3 regions of the Oscillatoria sp. FACHB-1406 genome follow, and region 1 is predicted to be linked to each of the others. Evidence: riboswitches for the same ligand, from Rfam matches in the RefSeq annotation. Region 1 holds a riboswitch; each other region holds the start of a gene.
What was found. Region 1 has a riboswitch for cobalamin ahead of H6G50_RS07085 (sirohydrochlorin chelatase). Riboswitches for the same ligand answer to the same signal wherever they lie in the genome.
Positions count from the first base shown of each region.

Region 2: linked by a shared signal. The riboswitch ahead of H6G50_RS19620 (energy-coupling factor ABC transporter permease) and the one ahead of H6G50_RS07085 (sirohydrochlorin chelatase) in region 1 are both predicted to bind cobalamin.
Region 3: linked by a shared signal. The riboswitch ahead of H6G50_RS00450 (HupE/UreJ family protein) and the one ahead of H6G50_RS07085 (sirohydrochlorin chelatase) in region 1 are both predicted to bind cobalamin.

Region 1 covers NZ_JACJSM010000005.1:26,985-34,188, forward strand. Annotated here, with positions in the region: gene H6G50_RS07055 (hypothetical protein) at 1-404, opposite strand, end outside; gene H6G50_RS07060 (KGK domain-containing protein) at 465-881, opposite strand; gene H6G50_RS07065 (alpha/beta hydrolase) at 1,050-1,916, opposite strand; gene H6G50_RS07070 (DUF1825 family protein) at 1,919-2,236, opposite strand; gene H6G50_RS07075 (SHOCT domain-containing protein) at 2,419-2,826, shown strand; gene H6G50_RS07080 (ComEA family DNA-binding protein) at 2,872-3,426, shown strand; cobalamin riboswitch at 3,698-3,868, shown strand; gene H6G50_RS07085 (sirohydrochlorin chelatase) at 3,906-4,904, shown strand; gene H6G50_RS07090 (shikimate kinase) at 5,053-5,613, shown strand; gene H6G50_RS07095 (LysR family transcriptional regulator) at 5,665-6,636, opposite strand; gene H6G50_RS07100 (hypothetical protein) at 6,900-7,204, opposite strand, start outside.
Region 2 covers NZ_JACJSM010000024.1:46,516-53,719, reverse strand. Annotated here, with positions in the region: gene cobJ (precorrin-3B C(17)-methyltransferase) at 1-670, opposite strand, end outside; gene H6G50_RS19635 (ABC transporter ATP-binding protein) at 824-1,651, opposite strand; gene cbiQ (cobalt ECF transporter T component CbiQ) at 2,036-2,839, opposite strand; gene H6G50_RS19625 (energy-coupling factor ABC transporter substrate-binding protein) at 2,849-3,193, opposite strand; gene H6G50_RS19620 (energy-coupling factor ABC transporter permease) at 3,199-3,954, opposite strand; cobalamin riboswitch at 3,986-4,180, opposite strand; tRNA gene H6G50_RS19615 (tRNA-Phe) at 4,225-4,297, opposite strand; gene psb27 (photosystem II protein Psb27) at 4,444-4,842, opposite strand; gene H6G50_RS19605 (hypothetical protein) at 5,049-5,564, opposite strand; gene apcD (allophycocyanin subunit alpha-B) at 5,924-6,409, opposite strand; gene rlmD (23S rRNA (uracil(1939)-C(5))-methyltransferase RlmD) at 6,663-7,204, shown strand, end outside.
Region 3 covers NZ_JACJSM010000001.1:106,057-113,260, forward strand. Annotated here, with positions in the region: gene H6G50_RS00435 (iron uptake porin) at 248-1,933, shown strand; gene H6G50_RS00440 (phycobiliprotein lyase) at 2,076-2,606, shown strand; gene map (type I methionyl aminopeptidase) at 2,828-3,607, opposite strand; cobalamin riboswitch at 3,802-3,948, shown strand; gene H6G50_RS00450 (HupE/UreJ family protein) at 3,990-4,622, shown strand; gene H6G50_RS00455 (ABC transporter permease) at 4,935-5,891, shown strand; partial or broken gene H6G50_RS00460 (bifunctional serine/threonine-protein kinase/formylglycine-generating enzyme family protein) at 6,142-7,204, opposite strand, start outside.

The DNA of each region.
Region 1 (7,204 bases):
TGGCTAGCTTGGACTCTTTCTAAAGCCTGTCGGGCTTGACGATTTATCTCCGTATCGCTGGTATTATCTATTACTCTCTGCAAGACCTCGATCGCCTCGGTAAACTTTCCCTGAGTTTGCAGAATTTGCCCGAAGTGAATTTGAATATATCCATACATATAGTCATTCAGGGTGTCGGGTTGGGGCTGAGACAGAATCTGCCGATAAAGCATTTCTGCTTCTGGATATTTGTCCTCAGATTCTAACCTTTGAGCTTGGTCAAAAAGATTTGACCACCCAGCAGAACCGTTCTCAGCCTTAGCAATGCTTTGGAGTCGCTCGGGAAGGATAGCCGGGGTGATGGTTGCAGCGAGGACTGAGACGATCGAAACTAGACCGACGACTAGACGAGTTGAAAAATTCATCTTTTTATACTGTTTTTACCCGTTGAGGCAGACAGCCAAACTACTCCATCGAAACGCTAGCTAAAGCTCGGTACTGATTAAATTAATGTCATAATCGAGGGTTGCATCGGTATCCTGAGCCAGAAACTTGCCATTACTGTGGGCCAATTGGCTCTCGTCTTCTTCAATGCTAAACTCAACGCTTACTTTGATTTTAACTTTTGCTTTTTGCCAGCCAGTGACATCGGTTTTGAGGATTTCACAGTCAATCCCTTCATTAAACCACTTCGTATAATCTTCGTGGTTGTCGTAGGCGCTAACCGTCTGTTTGCTAATTTTAATGCCTTGATTGCCGAGCAAACCGATTAGTCCGTAACCAAAATCGTAGTCGAAGCACTGATATAAAGCTTTTTTAAACCGACCAATTTTAAAGGTCTCTTCCCCGAAAGAGATCACGTCATTTTCGTTACAATCGATCGCGCGGTAAAGTGCTTCCATTGTGAAATTCCCCTGCTAATTTTTAATTTGCTCGCTTCACTCTTTATTATTCCCTCGTTGTTGGCTCTCGTCTACCAGAGGGCAAGAATTTGACTCAATTTTTTGGGCTTTAGTTTAGCGTTCGCTGAGTCTTGTAACAGAAGCAGAGAGCGCAATATGACTGATTGATTAGGTGTTGGAGGGTGGCAGATGACGTTCGAGCCAATCGATCGCATCGGCGATAGTTTCAGCAGCGTTGAGATCGTTGTGCATTTCGTGAAAAGCGCCGGGATATTCGTGTAGTTCTTTGTCGGGGTGGGTAAGGCTTGCAAAAAACTGGCGACTGCCTTCGGGGAAGGCGACGCGATCGCAACTTCCATGCTGAATGAGTAATGCTACCTCGAATTGGGCGGCGCGATCGCGAATTTCTGCTAGAGTTTTAAACAATTCCGTCGCCAGCCTTGCGGTAGCGCGATCGTGGCGTAACGAATCCTGCTGGGCTGTCGCAATCGCCTCGGCATCCCGAGAAAGACTCGACCAATCGAATTCCGTACTCAGGGAAAAACGCGGCAAAATGCGAGAGAGTAAATGCGCTAAGCGGATGCGGAACGGCGATACACCGACTTCGCCCAAGGGCGGCGAAAGAACAACGATTCCGCGCGCTAGCGCCGGAAAGTGCAACGCCCAGTCCAGAACGATAAGACCGCCTAAACTATGACCGATAAGAAAAAGCGGACAGTGCGGTTGTTCGTCCCGAGCCAAGCGCGAAAAAATAGCGAGATCTTCGCGAAACTCGCTCCAATTTTCAATATAACCTCGTTGTCCGGCAGACTTACCGTGTCCGCGCAAGTCAAATTCATAAACAGCGAAATCTCGAGCGACTAGGGGAGAAACTAGATTGTCAAATACGCCGCTATGCGCTCCTAACCCATGAACTAGCAGCGCGATGGCACGCGCTTGTCTCGGCGGATGCCAGGTTTGATAAAACAGCGCTAACCCGCCCGCCCCTCGAAACGTTCCTTCAAATCGTTGAATGCTGGATTTAGGTTGGAGCAAAACTATTTTTCGACTTCTGCTTTCATGCGTTCGAGACTGAGGTGCATTTGGTCGAACATTTGTTGGGGGGTTACGCCAAATTGTCCGAGTTGCGTTTTAAGCTGTTGGACGGTCATTTGAGCCATGAAGTCTTCGGAAAGCTCGAAGCGCTTCATAAAAATTTTGTAGCGATCCATTAGGGCTTCCATACGCTCGATAAAGAGCTTTTTCCCCTCGCGATCGAATTTACCATAATCGCCCCCCAGCGTCATGAGAGCTTGATAGTCTTCAAATAATTGCTTGGCTTCTTGCTGGATAATATCTGAATCAAAAAATCCCATAGTTTTCAAGTCTCGATCGCGCTCAACAGATGCCGATTGGCCTTATGTTTATTGTAAAGTAGTCCTCCCCTCAGAGAAATTTCGGTTTACCGTATCGATACCTCCCAGAGAGCGGATCGGTTGCGCCGGGGGCGAACTCGCCTAAAATGTAGGCGTAGTCAGGCAAAGTTCGAGCTTTAGCGGTGTTAGAAGATTTATTGCGCAAACCGAAAAATCAAAAAGTGGCCGTCTTGTTAGCGCTGGCGGGAACGGTTACGCCGCTTGCCGGATTGCATAAGTTATACCTGCGGCAGTATGGGTGGGGCGTGCTGTATTTGGCGCTCTTTTCGACACCGATTCCTCGCGTTGCGAGTGCGATTGAGGCGGTTTGGTATCTCCTGCAACCCCACGAGGATTTCGATCGCCGCTTTAATTCAGGCGTGGAGATGGGCGCGATGGCAAGCGCCGCAGTGAAGTCAGGATTGCCCCCCGAACAAGTCGGCGACATTGCAACCGCCTTGCGAGAACTCGATCGCTTGCGGCAAGATGGATTGATGTCGGAGTACGAGTTCGAGCAGAAACGCCGCCAATTGCTCGATCGCATCACTTGACTTTTTTGATTATTTGTGTATCCGAGGGTAAAGTAGGGACGAACAATGGTAGATTGGCGATCGTCGGCAGGGAAGTTACAAGCCTTGAACCCCAGACACAGAGCGATTCGAGCGCGGCTGCTACGCGATCCCTACGCGCGCTTGCAAACCCTCGAGGAAGTTGCGATCGCGGCAAGCTTAGGCTTAAAAATCGATGTCAACCGCGCCAGCATTGACGATTGGCTGCGCTTGCCGGGAATTTCCATCCATCAAGCGCGATCGCTCGTCGAACTGGTGGGAATGGGCGTACAATTGCTATCCATCGAAGATATCGCCGCCGCAACGAGCATCCCGCGCGCGAGACTCCAACCTCTCGAACCCCTCCTCTCCTTTTACTACTACGATCCCGAAAGTCTCGTTCTCCCGCAGCGCGTCAATCCCAACACCGCCACTCCCGAACAACTCGCCCGCATTCCCCTCCTCGATGCCGTTACCATTAACGATTTAATCCTAGATCGCACCACCTGCGGCGCATATCGCAACTTAGCCGACTTACAGCGACGGCTAAACCTTAGTAGCACCCTTACTGCTCAATTGATGCACTATTTCCAGTTCAACTAAAGAAATTAAAACTTAAAACTTAAAAATTTCTCACTTCTACTCCTCTGTCAGGGTTCATAATTCAGAGACTATTTATAAACTTTTTATTAAGAACGCTAGAATGGCAAAACCCGTGATGGGCAAGGGCGGCAAAAGCACTCTTCTGACAATCTGAGGGGCTAAAGAGCCGCCCTTGCCCACCCTACAAGGATTTAAGATTAGCTTTATAAATAGTCTCTCATAATTCATAACTCACCATTCATAATTCATAACTCATAACTCAACCATGCTGTACACTAATACAACAGTCGGTTCTGACGGAAGCCAGCCGCCAGAGGCAACGGGGAAAGTACGGTGTAAGTCCGTCGCTGTCCCGCAACTGTGAACTAATGCTCGATCGCGATTTAAGTAAAGATTTCGAGCTTAGTCAGCCAGGATGCCCGCCGATCGCTCGTTTACTCACTTAGCTTTATCCGCGCGGTACGGATAACAAGGAAAAATTGCAACTCAATTCAACCCAATTTTCCATCGAATTGCCTCCATTGCCCATCCAGCGTCCCCTGCTAATGCTCGGACACGGTACGCGAGATGAAGACGGACGACAAGCTTTTCTCGACTTTGCCAGCGCTTACCAAGAATTGGATACCTCGCGCCCCGTCGTTCCCTGTTTCCTGGAACTGACGGAACCCAATATTCAAACAGGGGTTGACTTTTGTGTCGATCGCGGATACACCGATTTGTCCGCCGTGCCGATTTTGCTTTTCGCCGCGCGCCACAATAAATTCGATGTCACCAACGAACTCGATCGCGCCCGCGAGCGCCATCCCGAACTAAAATTTCACTACGGCCGTCATTTTGGGATCAACCCCGAAATGCTCCAATTTTGGCGCGATCGCCTCGCTCAACTCGACGCACCCACGGGCATTCCGCGCGCCGAAACCGTTTTGCTCGTCGTCGGGCGCGGTTCCAGCGATCCCGATGCTAACGGCGACGTATACAAACTCGCTCGCTTGCTTTGGGAAGGCAGCAACTATGCCACGGTAGAAACCTGTTTTATCGGGATTACCCACCCGCGTTTAGAAGAAGGATTCCGCCGCGCGCGCCTCTACAATCCCAAACAAATTATCGTGCTGCCCCACTTTTTATTTACCGGCGCACTCGTTAAAAAAATATTTGATGTTTCCGCGCAGCAGCAGGAACTTTATCCCGACATTAAAATTCTCAACCTACCCGAAATCGGTCTCGATCCGATCTTATTTTCGCTATTGCGCCAGCGAGAAATTGAAACGCAACTCGGACAGGTGCAGATGAATTGCGAACTCTGCAAATTCCGTTTGGCAGCGTTGGACGGTAATGGCAGCGCTAATTCCCACCATTCCCACGACCATCATCACCATCACCACCATTCCCACGACCATCACCACCATCACCACGATACGCCCGTCGATCCCTACGCTCGAGTCGAGGACTATCACCAGCGCATTTGGCAGGTTCCTTAATGGGGAATGAAGAGTGGGTATCAGAATTAAAAACTAAAAATTGGAGAGTAGGGAGTGGGGAACTGGAAATTACGAATTACGAATTACGAATTACGAATTAGTCAAGAGTTTGTTAAATTGCTTTCACTCAATTTCAAGAAAAGTTGCCGTGAACGATAGGGGATTGCAAAAGCTCAGTGTTTTTCTCATCGGGATGATGGGGACGGGGAAGACAAGCGTCGGGCGGATTTTAGCCGAGCGCCTCTGCTATCGCTTTTTTGATACTGATGTTCTAATCGAACGGGTGACAGGTCAGAGTATTCCGCAAATTTTTGCCGATCGCGGCGAAGCAGGATTTAGGGGTTTAGAAAGTCAGGTGTTAAGCGAGTTATCGGCTTACACGCAATGCGCGATCGCTACAGGAGGCGGTATCGTGACGCAACCGATGAATTGGAGTTACTTGCGTCATGGTTTAATCGTCTGGTTGGATGCGCCGGTGGAAGTTCTGGTGCAGCGGTTGGAAAGCGATACGACGCGCCCGCTGCTGAAGGAAGGGGACAGGGCGGAAAAATTGCGATCGCTATTAGCAACGAGAATATCCCTTTATCGGCAGGCGGACTTGCAGATCTCGGCGGAGGGAACGCCCGAAGCAGTGTGCGATCGCATAATCGCGCAAATTCCGAGCGTCTTGAAACCTCCCTTAACCCCCCAAGCGATCGCCGAGAATTGAAAGGCTGTCGCATGGTTAGCAAGTTCGGGACAGCCCAGCAAAACTGTTTTTTCAACCCCCCACAATCGACAGGCGATCGCATTGAAAAGACTGACAAACTAACTCGCAGAAATGGGCAATGGGGGGAATCTGCAAGCGATCGCGAGTTGTCACTAAAACCACTTGGCGCGTCAAACCAGAATCTGAAGCGGAAAGGTTAGTTAAATGTTTCTCTCGCACCAAAGCTTCGGGGAGGGACGAGATCGCGCGAACCGCTAGCGTTGAATCTTTGCGCGCTTCCATGAGGGCAGATTGGGGTAGCAACGCGATTAATTCTCCCTGGCGCACAACCCCGCGAAACGCATCGAGGGTATTGAGTTCCATCGCCGCCCTTAATTTTGTCCCCAACAGCGCAAAACGTTCTTGAACGAGGCGCTGCATTCCGTATCCGTCCTTAAAGACAACTTGAGGGTAGCGCGCTAGTTCCTGCCAAGGGACTTTTGGATATTGTGCCAGAGGGTGATGGGCGGCCATGAGAACCTCAACGGGTTCCTCATAGAGAAAATGCACCACCATTTCCGGGGAAGCGGTGAGAAATCGGTTGTTCATCACGACAGCAACATCGACCAAACCGTCGCGCAGGACTTTTAGGGCGCGATCGCTACCCAATGCCGTCACCCGCAACTGGACATCGGGATAATTGCGGCAAAACGTTTGTAACGTTGGCGGCAAATAGTAAGAGCAAACAGAATGAATCGCCGCAACGCAGAGTTCCGGTTGTTTTCCCTCTCGCAACTCGGACAAAGCGCGTTCGGCATTCTCCCACTCCTGACAAATTTTGCGGGCGTGGGGAAAGAAATGTTCTCCCCCCAAGGTAAGTTTTGTCTGTGCCGTGCGATGAAATAGAGGCAAGCCCAAGTCAGCCTCGAGGGACTGAATCTGTCGGCTGATCGTCGATTGCGTTACGCCGCACTTGCGCGCAGCTTGACCGAAATTCCCCGTTTCCGCCACGGCCAAGAACGCCTGTAACTGCTCGATCCGCATAAATTCAGGTTATGTTATATAGATACACAAGTCTTGTGAATCTACGACGATAGCGGATTTACGGCTTCAGTTTAGTAGAGCTTGATACAGCAAACGCATCAACTCTCGATCGAGGACTTCAATCTGTGGCAAGGACGAAGGGGTACTCATCAGTACGAGTTATACAACAGAGGCGCGATCGCGGCAGCTATTCGGATAAAAGTATAACGCCCTTCCCCCATTCGGAAAGGGCGCGATCGCATTAAACTATACCGGCTGAATTTTTAGTTAGAACCCGATCCGGAAGTTCCCGGTGCCGAAGAACCCGAGCCGGAAGAACCCGAGCCGGAAGAACCCGGTGCCGAAGAATCCGGTACGGGCGGAGCCACAGAACTCGGCGCAGACGGAGCCACAGAACTCGGTGCAGACGGAGCCGCAGAACTCGGTGCAGACGGGGCTGGGGCTGCCGGAGAGACGTTTACATCGACCTTTGGTGCTGGGGCTGGGGCGGCCGGAGAGACGTTCACATCAACCTTCGGTGCCGGGGCTGGCGGCGGTGTATTCACTTCAACTTTCGGGGGTTGCGCGG
Region 2 (7,204 bases), on a different contig from region 1:
GCGGATGCCAAACAGCCTTATCCGAACTCGTTATGACTTTGTACGGCGTGATGTGCAGTTCGCAACCCCCCAACGCTTCCGAGGTAAAGGGCGAATTCTCGATCGCGCTTTCCCAAAGGCGAGAACCCGCTTGCTGAAAGACTGTCACTTGTTCGCCCCGCGCGATCGCCGCACTCACCGCCGTCCAATCGCCCTCGCCCTTCCTCCAACCGAAAGGAACGCCCAAAACATCAACTCCCGGCAATCCCAAACTCGCCGCAGCCCCCGTTATTACTGTCGTTGCGCCCAACTGCCGCGCGATTAACTCAGCGAGGCGATCGCCCCCGCCCTGATGCCCGCCGCACAAACTCACAGCGAACTTCCCCATCGGATCGAGAACCACAACCGCCGGATCGGTGGCTTTATCCCGCAGTAGCGGCGCAATTAAGCGCACGACAGCCCCCGCCGCCATGCCGAATACTAAAGCGCGCTGGTTGCCCCAAAGGGTTGCAATGCAGTCTTTTAAACTGCCGGAGTAAAAGTTCGCTTCCGGGACGCGATCGCCTTGCAAGCGTTCGGGCAGCCACAAACTCGCGCCGCTTTCTTGACAAAAACGTTGAAGCGTAACAGCAGCGTCGGGAGTTGTTGCGATCGCGGCGATGGGCTGAAAATCTTGGTAAGAGTTAAACATTGTGAATTATGAGTTATGAGTTATGAATGATGAATTATGAGTGGTGAACTACGAACTACGAACTACGAACTACGAACTACGAATTACGAATTACGAATTACGAACTACGAATTACGAATTACGAATTACGAACTACGAATTACGAATTACGAATTACAAACAGTACGATCGCAACTCCGATAGGGTTCGGGGGGGAGAGCGGCGATCGCGGTATGCTGGAGGGAGTGCGTACCAGCATTCTAGGAGGGTTGGCAGTCCTAACTGAAGTTCCTCCAGGAGATCGGCGCAACCGAAAAGATCGGGTGCAGGTGAGGAGTGCATCAATCGTCCTTCATGCAGCACGATCGCCCAATCCGCCCAAGCATAGGCGAGATCGAGATCGTGAGTTGCAATAACAATCGTCGTACCACTCGCTTGGATGCGATCGAGTTCTTCAAATAGATGGCGAGTTTGTCGGCGATCGAGGTAAGCTGTCGGTTCGTCTAGCAATAGCAGTTCGGGTTGCAACGCCATTACCCCAGCTAGGGCTACTCGTCGTTTTTGTCCCAAACTGAGGTGATGCAGCGGGCGATCGGCAAGTTCTTGAAGCGAAAAATCGAGCAAGGTTTGATGCAATCGTCGAGCAATTTCTGCTTCGGATAAGGGCAAATTGCACAATCCGTAGGAAATATCTTCGGCTACCGTTGCTGCTACTAATTGTTGTTCTGGATCTTGAAATGCTAAACCTATCCGTTGCCGCCAAAGATTGAGCATCCTTGCCTGATACTTTAACGGTTCGCCTTGCCAATAAATTGCTCCGGAGTCGCAACGATATAAACCATCAGCTAGAAATAAAAGCGTTGATTTTCCACAGCCATTATGACCTAAAATAACGGTCTTTTGTCCTGCCGCGATCGCTAAATTGATATCTCGAACGGCGGGATATTCTGTACCGGGGTAAGTGTAGCAAACCGAGCGAAATTCCAGGAGGGGAAGGAGCATTAATAATGGATAATGAATAATGGATAATTGATAATGAGTAATATAGCGCTACGCAACTCGGTTAGGACATTGGGTAGGGTGGGCAGCGCCCACCAGCAAAGATTTTTAGCGTTTAGAAACGTACATTTAAGACATTGGGTAGGGTGGGCAGCACCCACCAGCAAAGACTTTCAGCGTTTAGAGACGTACATTTAAGTTTTCAGTAGCGCTATAAGTGATGAATGGGGGGATTGTGAGTTATGAGTGATGAATCATGAGGGGTGAATGATGAATCATGAGCGATAAATGATGAATCATGAGCGATAAATGATAAATCACGAATTACGAATTACGAATTACGAACTACGAACTACGAACTACGAATTACGAATTACGAATTACGAACTACGAATTACGAATTACGAACTGTGATTCTAAAAGAATTAAGCCGATACATCCAACCAAAGATTCGATCGCGTAACGTTGAGAATAGTGATAGGACTGATGAGTATAAACTTTGAAATTTCCATTAAACCCACGAGCCGCTAACCCTAGAGAAAATTGTTGGTAGCGTTGCAGCGATCGCACTACCAATTGCCCGATTAGTAATCCCGTACTGTGAAGCCATCGCTGGCGAGTCCGATATCCACCCCGCGATCGTTGGGCTAATTCCAGTTGTAAGGCAACCTCCAGAAATAAAAATATAAATCGATACATCAGGAGTAAAAGATCGATGAGAAGCGAAGGCACGCGACATCGACGCATAATCGCTAATAATTCTGCAAACGGAATGGTAAACAGAATAAACAGCAAGCAAGAAACGCAGGCTAGCGATCGCATCGAGACTTCAACCGCTCGCATCAGTCCGGTTTGACTTATAAAAAAATACCAATCTCCTAACACAACCCCAGCTAACGAATTCGTCTGGATACGATCGAGTTGAGCGGCAGAGACTCCTTCGATAATAAGAGCGGGAAGACTCGCGAATAAAAAGAACATTATTACGAACAAAACCCGCCCGTAGATTTTAGCTGGAATGCGAGCGTAGCCAACGATCCAAACACTTAACCAAACAAAAATAAGTCCTTGAGCGATCGGGTGCGTCACCAACGCAATTGAGAGAATAACTAAAGCAAAAGTTAGCTTTTGTTGGGGGGGTAATTGTTTGAGGCGATTCGTATAGGCATAGGCATTGAGATCGTGGGGCATAAAATTAGACTAATAATCTCCGGAGTCGGCACGAGGGGGTTTTATTTGGGGTTGCCGTTGGGTATTGTCGCGCTCTGTTCTGCCCCGATATAGCCCCAACACATAGCCGATGACTCCCGCTCCCAGTCCAGCTTGTACGGCGAATAGCAGCGATTCTATCTCGCCGCTAGCAGGCGTGAAAACAGGTTTTACCCAAGGCTGATAGTTGGGATCGACTTCTTTAATTGCGGCGGTTGCTTCGACATCCGCCCCGCCAAACTCTGCATCTCGAAGTAGTAGGAGTGGCGCAATTGCCAAACCGACGACTGCCAACACCAAAAGCCAATTATTCCAACTTCGGTTTACTCGGTTCATGAATTTTATGACTCCTGCGCGATCGATTTTAGAACCTCTAATTCTTGGCGGTTGTAAGTCTGTAGCCAGTTCCACACCAATACGGTCAAGAATCCTTCGCTAATGGCTAAGGGAATTTGGGTTACGGCAAAAATTCCGGCAAACTTAACAAAGGATGCCAAAATACCGCCATTGGGTGCGGGGAAGGCGAGGGCTAATTGCACGGAAGTTGACACATAAGCTAGAAAATTGCCAAGGGCGGCAGCTAGGAAGATAGCTAGCGTTTGTTTTCCGGTAAAACGCGCGATCGCTCGATAGACGCTGTAAGCTACAAAGGGGCCCACAACAGCCATTGCGAAGCCACTCGCCCCCAATGTGGTTAGCCCTCCATGCGCTAAGAGGAGCGCTTGGAACAGCAGTACCAGTCCCCCTAAAACCGACATCGCAGCCGGCCCAAATAATATCGCTCCTAAGCCTGTTCCGGTGGGATGAGAGCAACTGCCCGTCACTGAGGGAATTTTTAGAGCGGAGAGGACAAAAGCAAAAGCCCCGGCTAGGGCTAGCAGCAGTTTGGTTTCGGGATGCTGGCGAGCGAGCTTAGAAAGCGATCGCATCCCCCAAAATAGAAAGGGAAGATAGACTAACCACCAAAAAATAGCCCAGCCTACAGGCAAAAATCCTTCCATGATGTGCATTGCATGAGCCGGTGCGGGCGATGCAGCAACTAAATAACAACTCAACCCGGCCATCAGCGCAAGGTTCCACCATTTATGCTTTTTCATCTTTGTCTGTACCTCGCAGACTTATAGATTCAACAGTTTTTTCCAATCCGGCGGGCATTCTGACTTACACAATCTTGGCTCTCCAGCTGAAGGTTCGGATAATTTCCACGATCGCTGGCACGCCAAAATTGGCTTACAGTTGCGGGACAGCGCCGGATTTGCACCGGACTTTCCCCCTTACGTTTGGTGGCGGCTCCCCACCAAAACCAAATTTTCTAATCCTACCACCTATTCTTAAATTGGCGTTCTGCGGCAAAGCGCCGCTTTTAATGCCAGGAGGCGGATTTGAACCGCCGACACGAGGATTTTCAGTCCTCTGCTCTACCAACTGAGCTATCCCGGCGCTTTGTGCTTTTTTGCACTCGGCTTAGCTATGTTAGCAAAAACTTTTTAACTTAGCAACTCTAATTTGGCATTTTTTTGGGGCATATCGGAGCCAACTCCAGGAAGAAGGGAATAATGCCCCGTATTTTCGCGATCGCGGTGCAACTAAGAATCGCGATTGAGAGCGAACTCAACCTGCTTGAACTCTTGCTTGAGACGCTTTTTCAACTTCTCGGGAATCGGACGAGTCCCGTAGGAGCTATAAAAGCCTGCTAGGCTGTTGACTGCCGTTTGCATCGTCGTAAACGAGCGCAGCGCTGAAACTTTACGATCTCTGCGGTAGCGCGCCGCATAGTCATTCATCTGGGTGCGAGCTAAACGGACGATATCGGCTTTGTTTTCAGCGTTATCGGCCGAGTCGATCGCGGTACCGAGACTTTGCAGCACGGTCAAAGTATCCTGAGAATAATTTCCCGTTAGCCCGGAAGGATTGTTTGCACAGCCCGCTAGGCCGACAACAACAATTAACATCAACGCGAGCAGGCGGGATAAGAAGGATTTAATGGGAACCATCTGTTTGATATTTAATTACAAAAACGCGAATCTCTAAATTCGATCCTATAGTCTAATGGTCTTTGCCGGTCAGTTCTTCTGGGGAAAATTTTGGGGTTTCGCTCGGTCTGTTTGAGCCGAAGGCAAGGACTGGTCTACTTCTTACGGTTATGAAGCGAAGTGCAAAATCAAGGAGAATTGGTAGAACTCGCTCGCACTCAAGGAACTCCGTAATGTTGATACAGCGATAAACCCGCCACATACCCAACCGCGCAGATAACGATAATCATTCCGAAGGAGTGCCAATCGCTGTATCCCGCCCAGCGCAATTCTAGGCGCGCGAGCAGTCCCGGCGCGAGCAAGCTCAGACCTTCTGCGACTAAATCGCTCCGCGTTAAGACCACGACCACCAAAAAGGAGATCACGATAACGGAGAGAAAGGCTTTGGTATCAGACTGAAGCCAATTGCCGAAGACGCTTTTGAGTTTGGTAATCGGGTGAACGAGGGCGAGGAGGAAAGCAGCGATACTGAGGAAAAGGGCGCTCCACGCAAATACCGGCCGATCGAGCCACAGACAAATCCAGGATTTCTCCAGTTCGGGCGCGCTGCAAACACCGGCACGCACCCAAAATTGCCAAGCTGCGGTGGCGCGCGCGACATACCAGCCCAAACCGATGTAGGCCAACAGAAGGAATAGCAAAGCCCAAACGAGTAAATTTTGGCTCGATTTCATCTTGGCAGCAGGACTAATCCCTCCAGCAGCGGTTGCGTGTAATGAATATCACAGTCTAGAGATGATCCCCCTCCCTCGATCTGCCTTTCACCTCAGCCATACTAATCGTTAACTGAACTCCACGGGAGTCAATCATAGGGAACACATGACGAGTTGACAGTTTCTTGACCGGAAGCTGTCTTTTTTTTTGATTAAGTTGGGCGATCGCGCGGCGGGTAACGCAACAACCCTCTTCCTTAACCTCGCGGTTGAGCGCGCGGGCTGGGTGGAAGGAGTGAGGCTGGAGCGCGGCACGCTGCGCGATCCCCTCTCAAATCTGCTTGGGGCTGCACCGATCGCGCTTTCTGCCCCAGCTAACTTCAAGACATGGCTTGGATCAGGTAATCGAAGTAGGGTGCGGTAGCTCTGGCATCTTCGCCCGTCAGCAGTCCCAAAGAGGCTTCTTTCAGGCAACGAATTGCTTCTGCCATCCCCGGCATGGGGACGTTGAGCGCATTATACATCTCGCGCGCGCCAATTACGCCGATGGATTCGATCGGTTCTTTGTCGCCGCACAGAACTCCGTAAGTGACGAGGCGCAAGTACCAGCCATAGTCGCGCAAACACTGAGCGCGCTCGCGTTGACCGTAAGCGTTCCCGCCTTGAGAGATATAGTCGGGACGCTTTTTCCACAATTCTTTGCTGGCGCGATCGACAATTTTCTTTTCGTTTTCGCCGAGGGTTTCAGCGATGCGGACTCGCTGTTCCCCGGTGGTCATAAACTCTTTGATACTCTGGAGTTCGCCACTGCTGGGGTAGCGGAGTTCGTCGTCTGCTTTGAGAATAACTTGGCTAACTACACTCATACTATCGAGGTGAATTTAATAACATTATGTAGTTTAGCGATTCGGTGGGACAGAAAGGAAGTAGGGTGATGGGGGATAGGGTGACGGAGGGATGGGGTGACGGGGGGATGGCGCTTCGGCAGGCTCAGCGTACCCGGTGATGGGGTGACGGGGGGATGGCGCTTCGGCAGGCTCAGCGTACTCGGTGATAGGGTAATGAGGGATAGGGGGACGGGGAATGAGAAAATTATTACAAATTATGAATGAGGACAAGATGGTCGAGTTAAAAGACAGCGAGAATCGAGACGAGATTTCGTCGCGCTGGCAGCAGGGAGAGTTAATCGAGGTGACGATCGCAGATCTCAATGATACTGGCGAAGGAGTCGGGCGCTTTGGGGGGCGCGTGGTTTTCGTTCCCGACACTGTAACCGGCGATCGCGTTTTAGCCCGCTTGCTGCGCGTCAAACCTCAGTATGCCGCCGCTAAGCTCGAAACCCTTCTGCACGCCTCCCCGCATCGGATTCGCCCGCGCTGCATCGTCGCGGATAAGTGCGGCGGTTGTCAGTGGCAGCACGTCAGCGACGAGTATCAACAACAAGCTAAGCGCGATCGCGTTGTCCAAGCCCTCACTCGCATCGGCGGCTTTGACAATCCCCCCGTTGCACCCATCCTAACGGCGGCTTCCTCCCTCAACTATCGCAACAAAGCCACGTATCCCCTCGGTATAAACGCGGCGGGCAACGTTCAAGCGGGGTATTATCGCACCGGAACGCACCAGATCGTCAATCTCAATCAATGTCCGGTGCAGGACGCACG
Region 3 (7,204 bases), on a different contig from region 1:
ATTGAAGAAAAGCTTAAATTGAATTCAAAGTTTTCTTCGATTGTCAACTGTACCCATATTCGCTAAAGCCTAGCAGGAGTAAGCTTTAGCGAAACTCATAGTATTTGGCTGTAGGTAAATCTGGGAATGCTGGCTCGGATGAAAGTTAAAATCTTACCCGAAAAGTAAAGACATTTCATGAATTACCCGGATAGGATAGATAGGTCATGAAATATTTTTACGGCTAGGCTATTAAAGACCTAACTTAGTGAGGAGACTAGACACAGAGATGAAAGGCAATTTGCAAATTTCGTCCGCGATCGTCATGCTATTTTTAACCAGTTGGGTAACAATTCCCGATCGCGTTCGAGCAATTCCGCCAGCAGAAAACGCGCCCGAAATTCCCAGCCAGAGTTTCCCCGAAGTCGGTTCCGCCCCCTTACCTGAAAGCGAACTTCAAGTCCAAATGCTTCCCGCTGCCCAATTTCGGGACGTACAACCCACCGATTGGGCCTTTGAAGCCTTGCAGTCGCTCCAACAACGCTACGATTGCTTAGCCGGATATCCCGATCGCACCTATCGCGGCGATCGTCCCCTCACGCGCTACGAATTTGCCGCCGGACTCAACGCCTGCCTTACCAAACTCGAGGAATTCCTGCAAAAAGGTCAACTCGCCACTCAAGAAGACCTCGAAACCGTGCGTCGCCTCCAGCAAGATTTCGCCACCGAACTCGCTACCCTAAAAGGGCGCATGGATAACCTCGAAACTCGCACCCAAGCCCTTGAAGATAACGCCTTCTCTACCACAACCAAACTCAGCGGCTTAGTTGTGATGGGCGTACAAGGACGCACCGACAGCACCGCCGATATTGATCCCCGCGATGGCATCAAAGACACCCCCGATCGCGCTGACAATATTAATACCATCTCCTTTGCCTCGCTCTACTTAACCACAAATTTCTCCCCGCGCAGCTATCTGGCTACCGGGCTTTTCGCTGGAATAGGAACCACTCGGTTCGATCCCGCTAACGCCCTTAAAAACGATGGTTATCTAGCCTACGATCTCCCCAGTAACAGCGATTTAACAATCAGCGATCTTCATTTTCACTGGCTGCTTGCCGACAATCTCGGCCTGATGGTCGGTACCGAAGGCGTAAATATTATCAATGCCTTCCGGGGACCAAACCGATATGCAAGCGCAGCTACAGGAAATCCGAGTTACTTTGCGCAGCGCAACCCCGTGCTGAATATTGGCGGTTACTTCGGCAAGGGTTTAGCCTTGGATTGGCAAATTGCCAAACAAGTTAGCCTGCAAGCGCTCTACCAGAGTAGTAATTTAGGTCGTTACGGTTTGCGCGAGCGAGGATTGTTTGATGGGAATACGACGGCGGCAGTACAACTTTTGCTCACGCCCGCCGACCCCCTCGATCTTGCCTTATATTACGTCAATAATTATTCGTTTGACGGTTGCTTGTTTACTTTAGTTGGCGACGATTGTTTGAACGCTGGAAATCGTCCCATGCAAACTCACGCTATTGGGGCAACGTTGAATTGGCAAATTTCACCCCAAGTTACGATGGGGGCTTGGGGCGGTTACACGACTTCCTCCATCCCTGGCGAGTCGGGAAGCGTGCAGACGACCAATTATATGGTTTATCTCAATTTGCCCGACCTATTGAGCGAAGGAAATTTAGGCGGCATCTCGATCGGACAACCCCCGAAGATTGTTAGCAGTACGTTGCCTGCGGGAAATAATATACCCGCTATGTTGGGGCAGCCGAATTCATCGGGAGGACAACCGGGAACGACGTTACAACTCGAGGCTTTTTATCGAATGCGGCTAAGCGATAATCTCAGCATCACTCCCGGCATTATTCACATTTTTAACCCGCGTCATACGCCGGACAGCGAGCCGGTTACAATTTTTCTGTTGCGCAGTAGTATCTTTTTTTAATAGGTGGGCATTGCTGTTGAGTAGGGGCGATTGACCTTTCTGATTTTCCTCATCGATGTGTCTGTTGCCATAGATTGCCGACCCGGTTTCTCGCGCCGAGAAACAGTGTAAGATCCACGCATTCAAAAATTGTCACGGATTCATGGATATCAAGGAGTTTTTCGAGCAGAGTTCGGGAAAATGGTTTGCCCAACGCACGCATTACAACCTCGCTAGTCAAGCCGCAGGCAGCAGTAAAGCCGAGATTGAGATTGAGTTTTTAGCCGTTGACGCGCCTGAAATCGTTCAACTCTGCGAGCAACAGCACGTTAGTTCGGCGCAAGCTTGCGGAGGCTTAAAAATAAGTTGGGATAACTCTGTCGATTGGGGAGGGACGAAGGAAAAAGGGTTTGCTATTCTTGTTGCAGTTCCCGACTCCGAGAATCCCCAAACGGGCAAGTTTCTGCGGGGCAGCAGCAATCCTAAAGAGCAAAGTCTTGCTGGGGATTATGCGATTGGAGAGGATGAAGCCTTAACCCTGACGCTAGAAAACGGTAGCTTGCACGCCGAAGAACGCCTGTGGTTTGCCAGTCCCAACTTGCGCTTGCGAAGCAGTTTCGTGAAAAATAACGGTCGATTTAGCGATAGTACGTTTTATTCCGAAATTCGCAGAATGGTAGCACCGGCAACTTGATTTCGCGATCGCGCAGGAATTCGCCGAGCGGCGCGCGCCAGTCATATCAAGACTATACTGCGAGGCTAGAAGAATCGATCGACTCCTCGATCTTGACAAAATGGCATCAGTAAGAATTTCTGAGTTTAGGGGCGAATGGCAATTCGTTCCTATTTTTAATTGGGTTAACGCCGAAAACGAAAGCCTGTCCCTACGTTGAGAATTCTTCTACCTTAACCGCCTCAAACCCGATCGCGATCGGTTAAAATTTCGTAGCCTTCCTTCGTCACCAGCACCGTATGCTCGAATTGAGCAGAAAGCGCATTATCCACCGTCACTACCGTCCAGCGATCCTTCAGCGTCCGCGTAAACCGTTTCCCCGCATTCAAAATCGGTTCAATCGCGATTGTCATTCCCGGTTTTAGCCGCACGTTAGGTAAATCGTTCGTGCGCGTATTAAACACCGCCGGTTCTTCGTGCAGCTTCCGCCCTACGCCATGTCCGGTGTAATCCTCCACCACACTAAATCCCTGTTCTTTAACGCTATCTTCAATCGCCCCGGCAATATCGAGCAAGCAATTTCCCGCTTGTACCTGTTCGATTCCTGCATACAGTGCCGCTTCTGCTGCGCGAATCAAGCGTTCTGCCTCCGGAGACACTTTGCCCACCGCAATCGTAATGCAGGAATCGCCGTGAAAGCCGTCCTTATACGCCCCCGTATCGACTTTAAGAACGTCGCCCGCCCGAATCACCTTTTTTGGGCTGGGAATCCCGTGGACGACTTCATTGTTCACAGAGGCGCAAATGGAAGCGGGAAAGCCGTGATAGCCCTTAAAACTCGGCGTTGCGCCCATTTCCCGAATTCGCTGTTCGGCGTAAGTGTCTAAGTCCGCAGTCGTCATCCCCGGTTCGACTCGTTGTGCAATCTCCTTAAGAACGGTGGCAACAATCCGCGACGATTCGCGCATCAGTTCGATTTCGAGTTCGGACTTTAATTCTATCCCGCGACGCGATCGCTTCATGGGGGGCAATCCATTCGTAGAGCTTGACTTTTCTTTCTTTCTATGTATGTTGGACAGGAGATTATTAAGAATATTCACAACTGGGACTTCTGCCGGTGTAGTGTCGATCGCCATTGTAATGTAATGTCAATCTTTTGCGCTTTGCCACAAGATGGATTTGCGCGCCGCAGGAGAACGCGACCCAATCGTGCTAAATTGAACGGATCTCGTTCGGTTCGGATGGGGAGCAGCCATTCGATATTAAAGGGGAAAGTTCGGTGCAAATCCGGCGCTGTCCCGCAACTGTGAGGCATTTTTCAAAATGCTAAGTCAGGAAGCCCGCCGAAACGATTCAATTTGGCTTAATTTATCAAACATCTGCGAGGTACGGATGATTTTAAAAATGAAAAGTGTTTCGGGGCGCGCCATTGCGCTAGGTTTAAGTATTGGGATCTTCAGTTTAGCGATCGCGACTCAACCCGCTTTTGCCCACCATGCAATGGGCGGAAGAATGCCCGCTAACTTTTTTGAAGGGTTTATCACAGGTTTAGCGCATCCCATTATCGGTTTCGATCATTTTGCTTTTATCATCGCAGTTGGCTTATTCGCCGCGCTTAAACCCCAAAAAGGTTGGTGGATTCCGGTTGCTTTTGTGATTGCCACATTAGGCGGTACGGGGCTGCATCTTTTGAAGTTGAATATTCCTTTTTCAGAAGCCTTTGTAGCCGCTTCAATTATTTCAGTAGGGTTACTGTTTGCTGCCAATTGCACCCCAGCGCTTGCCGGTGCGATCGCGTTTTCCGCGCTAGCAGGAATTTTCCACGGTTATGCTTACGGCGAATCGATTGTTGGGGCGGAACCAACGCCATTAATCGCGTATTTAATGGGGTTTGCAGCGATTCAACTCGCGATCGCGTCGGGTGTTTGTTGGGGGTGGCGCGCTTTGCAAACGAAAGGTAGCTTAACTGCCAGTTCGCTGCGTTTTGTAGGTTTGATTTTCTGCGCGATCGGGGCAACTTTTTTAGCGATCGGCTAATTTCGATTTAAATTGACGTTGCACTGACTAGACTTCTTATTTCGGTTAAAATAATGGTGCGTTACGCTTCGCTAACGCACCCTACTTTTTAAGTGATGAGTCTTATTTTGCTCGATTACTTTAAAAAATTCCCAATTTAGTAGGGTGGGCATTGCCCACCAGCCAAGGCTTCCAGCTTTGAGGAATGCTCATTCTTCGACCCGTAGCGCTATATTTTGCTCGATACTTTAAAAAATTCAAATTTAGCGAGCGATCGCAACTACAATTTTCACCCAAAAAGCTGGAACACAAATTTAAAATTTTGTTTCTCCAATGAAGCGTTATCTTATCGATCGCCTCCTCATCTCAATTCCCACCTTAATCGCGATTAGCATCGTTATCTTTTTAATCCTTGCCCTCGCTCCCGGCGATCCGATGGGAGAGTTTGCTTCCAACCCTTCAATTACCGCCGAAGTCCGAGAAAATATTCGGCGATCGCTCGGTTTAGACCAGCCGATTTATATTCGTTATTTTAAATGGGCGGGGTCGTTCTTGCGCGGCGACTTAGGCTACTCCTTCACCAGTCGTTCTCCCGTTATCCAACTTATTTTACAGCGCTTGCCCGCTACCTTATGGGTCGCTGGGACTGCCTATTTTTTTAGCCTCATTATTGCCCTTCCTTTAGGCATTTTATCCGCCCTAAAACGCCATTCCATTTTAGATCGCGTCGCCACTACCTTTGCCTTTCTCGGCTTTTCCCTGCCCACCTTTTTCACCGGGCTACTGTTTATCGTTATCTTTAGCGTGCAACTGAAATGGTTTCCCTTCATTTATAACAGCACGCTCCAAGTTACCGATCTTAAAAGTTTGCTCGCCCAAATCCAACAATCTGTCATGCCGATCGCGGTGTTAGCCTTATACCAAGCTGCCGTTTTAATGCGCTACGTGCGTTCTTCCATCCTCGAAGAATTGGATCGCGATTACGTTCGTACTGCGCGCGCTAAAGGGTTGGTAGAATGGATTGTTGTCAATCGCCACATTCTTCGTAACGCTCTGATTCCCGTCGTTACTCTCGTTGCGCTGGAAATTCCTAATATTTTCACCGGCGCGCTTGTCACCGAACAAGTCTTTCGCGTTCCCGGAATTGGTGCGTTATTAATTGAATCGATTTACCGCAGCGATACGCCGGTGGTGATGGCAATTACCTTTATTTACGCAATTTTAATCGTCATTTTTAATTTAGTTGCGGATTTGACTTATGGGATTCTCGACCCGCGCGTGAGAGAATAATGCGCTGAAATCGGGTTAGATAATTCGAGTGGGTAGTAGTAGATATCCTTCGATAAATTGAGTTGCAATTAGCGTCGCGGTGTCGTATATTGATAATTAGAACGTACCGTTTAACTTAAGAACTGGGTTCCTGGAAAAATTGGTTGTTCTCGCCTCTGCTCTTTTGTGTAATACAAGATATTACAGGCTGCTCAAAAAAATTTCGCGCTTCGCGCGATTGAAAAGGGCAAGAGGGGAAAAGGGGAGAGGGCTAGGGAATCCTGGGGGAGAGAGCAGCGCGGAACCCGATAAGGTCGTTAGAATCATCGGGATGGCCCCTGAGGCGATTCGCAGAACGGCAGAGCCCCGAATGGTTGAGCCAAGAACCACCGCGAAGCAGGCGCGTATCCCCTTCATCGCTAGTTAGCCATATAGTTTCATTGTTGGGTGCACCTTGATAATTTTCGTGCCAATGGTCTGCGCACCATTCCCATACGTTCCCGTGCATTTCATACAGTCCATATCCGTTCGGCGGTAATGTTCCTACTTCCACAGTTTTTTCTCGGTATTCTCCTTTCGGGTCGTTTCCGAAGCGATATCCGTAGGGATATATCCCGTAGTTGTTCACTAATGCTGACGTTATTGTTTCCCCAAAATGAAACGGCGTTGTTGTTCCAGCGCGACAGGCGTATTCCCATTCGGCTTCACTCGGTAGTCAATACTGTTTCCCTGTTTTTTTGGACAGTCTTTTACAAAATTCTTCGGCTTCCCACCAAGTTACTCGCTCTACCGGATGATTTGCTCCTTTAAAATTGGATGGGTCGGGGTTGAGGTCGTGGAGGATTTTGGGGAGGGCGGCGACGGCTTTCCATTGCGCTTGGGTAATGGCATATTTGCCCAGATAGAAGGGTTGGATTGTGACTTGATGTTGCGGACTTTCACTCTTCAATAAGGTGTGTTTGTATATTTTAGATAATCTCTCGATTTCCCTATCATCCGTCCCCATTATAAAACTCCCGCCCGGAATCGCCACCATTTCTAACCCAACTCCCCCAGCGATTTCTTCAGTAAAATAATTGGCTTGACTGGAACTGCGGTTTTCAACATTACCCCGATTATCGACGCTTATCACTTCAAAGCTGAAACTTCGTAGGTTGGGTGGCGACGTAACAATCCTTTTTGAAGGACTCGCTGGAGTTGTCAGTACAACGGCTATTCCTTCCAAAGCTTGTAAGGCTTCTTTTGCCGATTGATAGCGATCGCGTGCAAAGGGTTGTAGCATCGTATCTAAGACTTCCCCAAAACGCTCATTCGCCGTTCTCGATTGCTTCTGC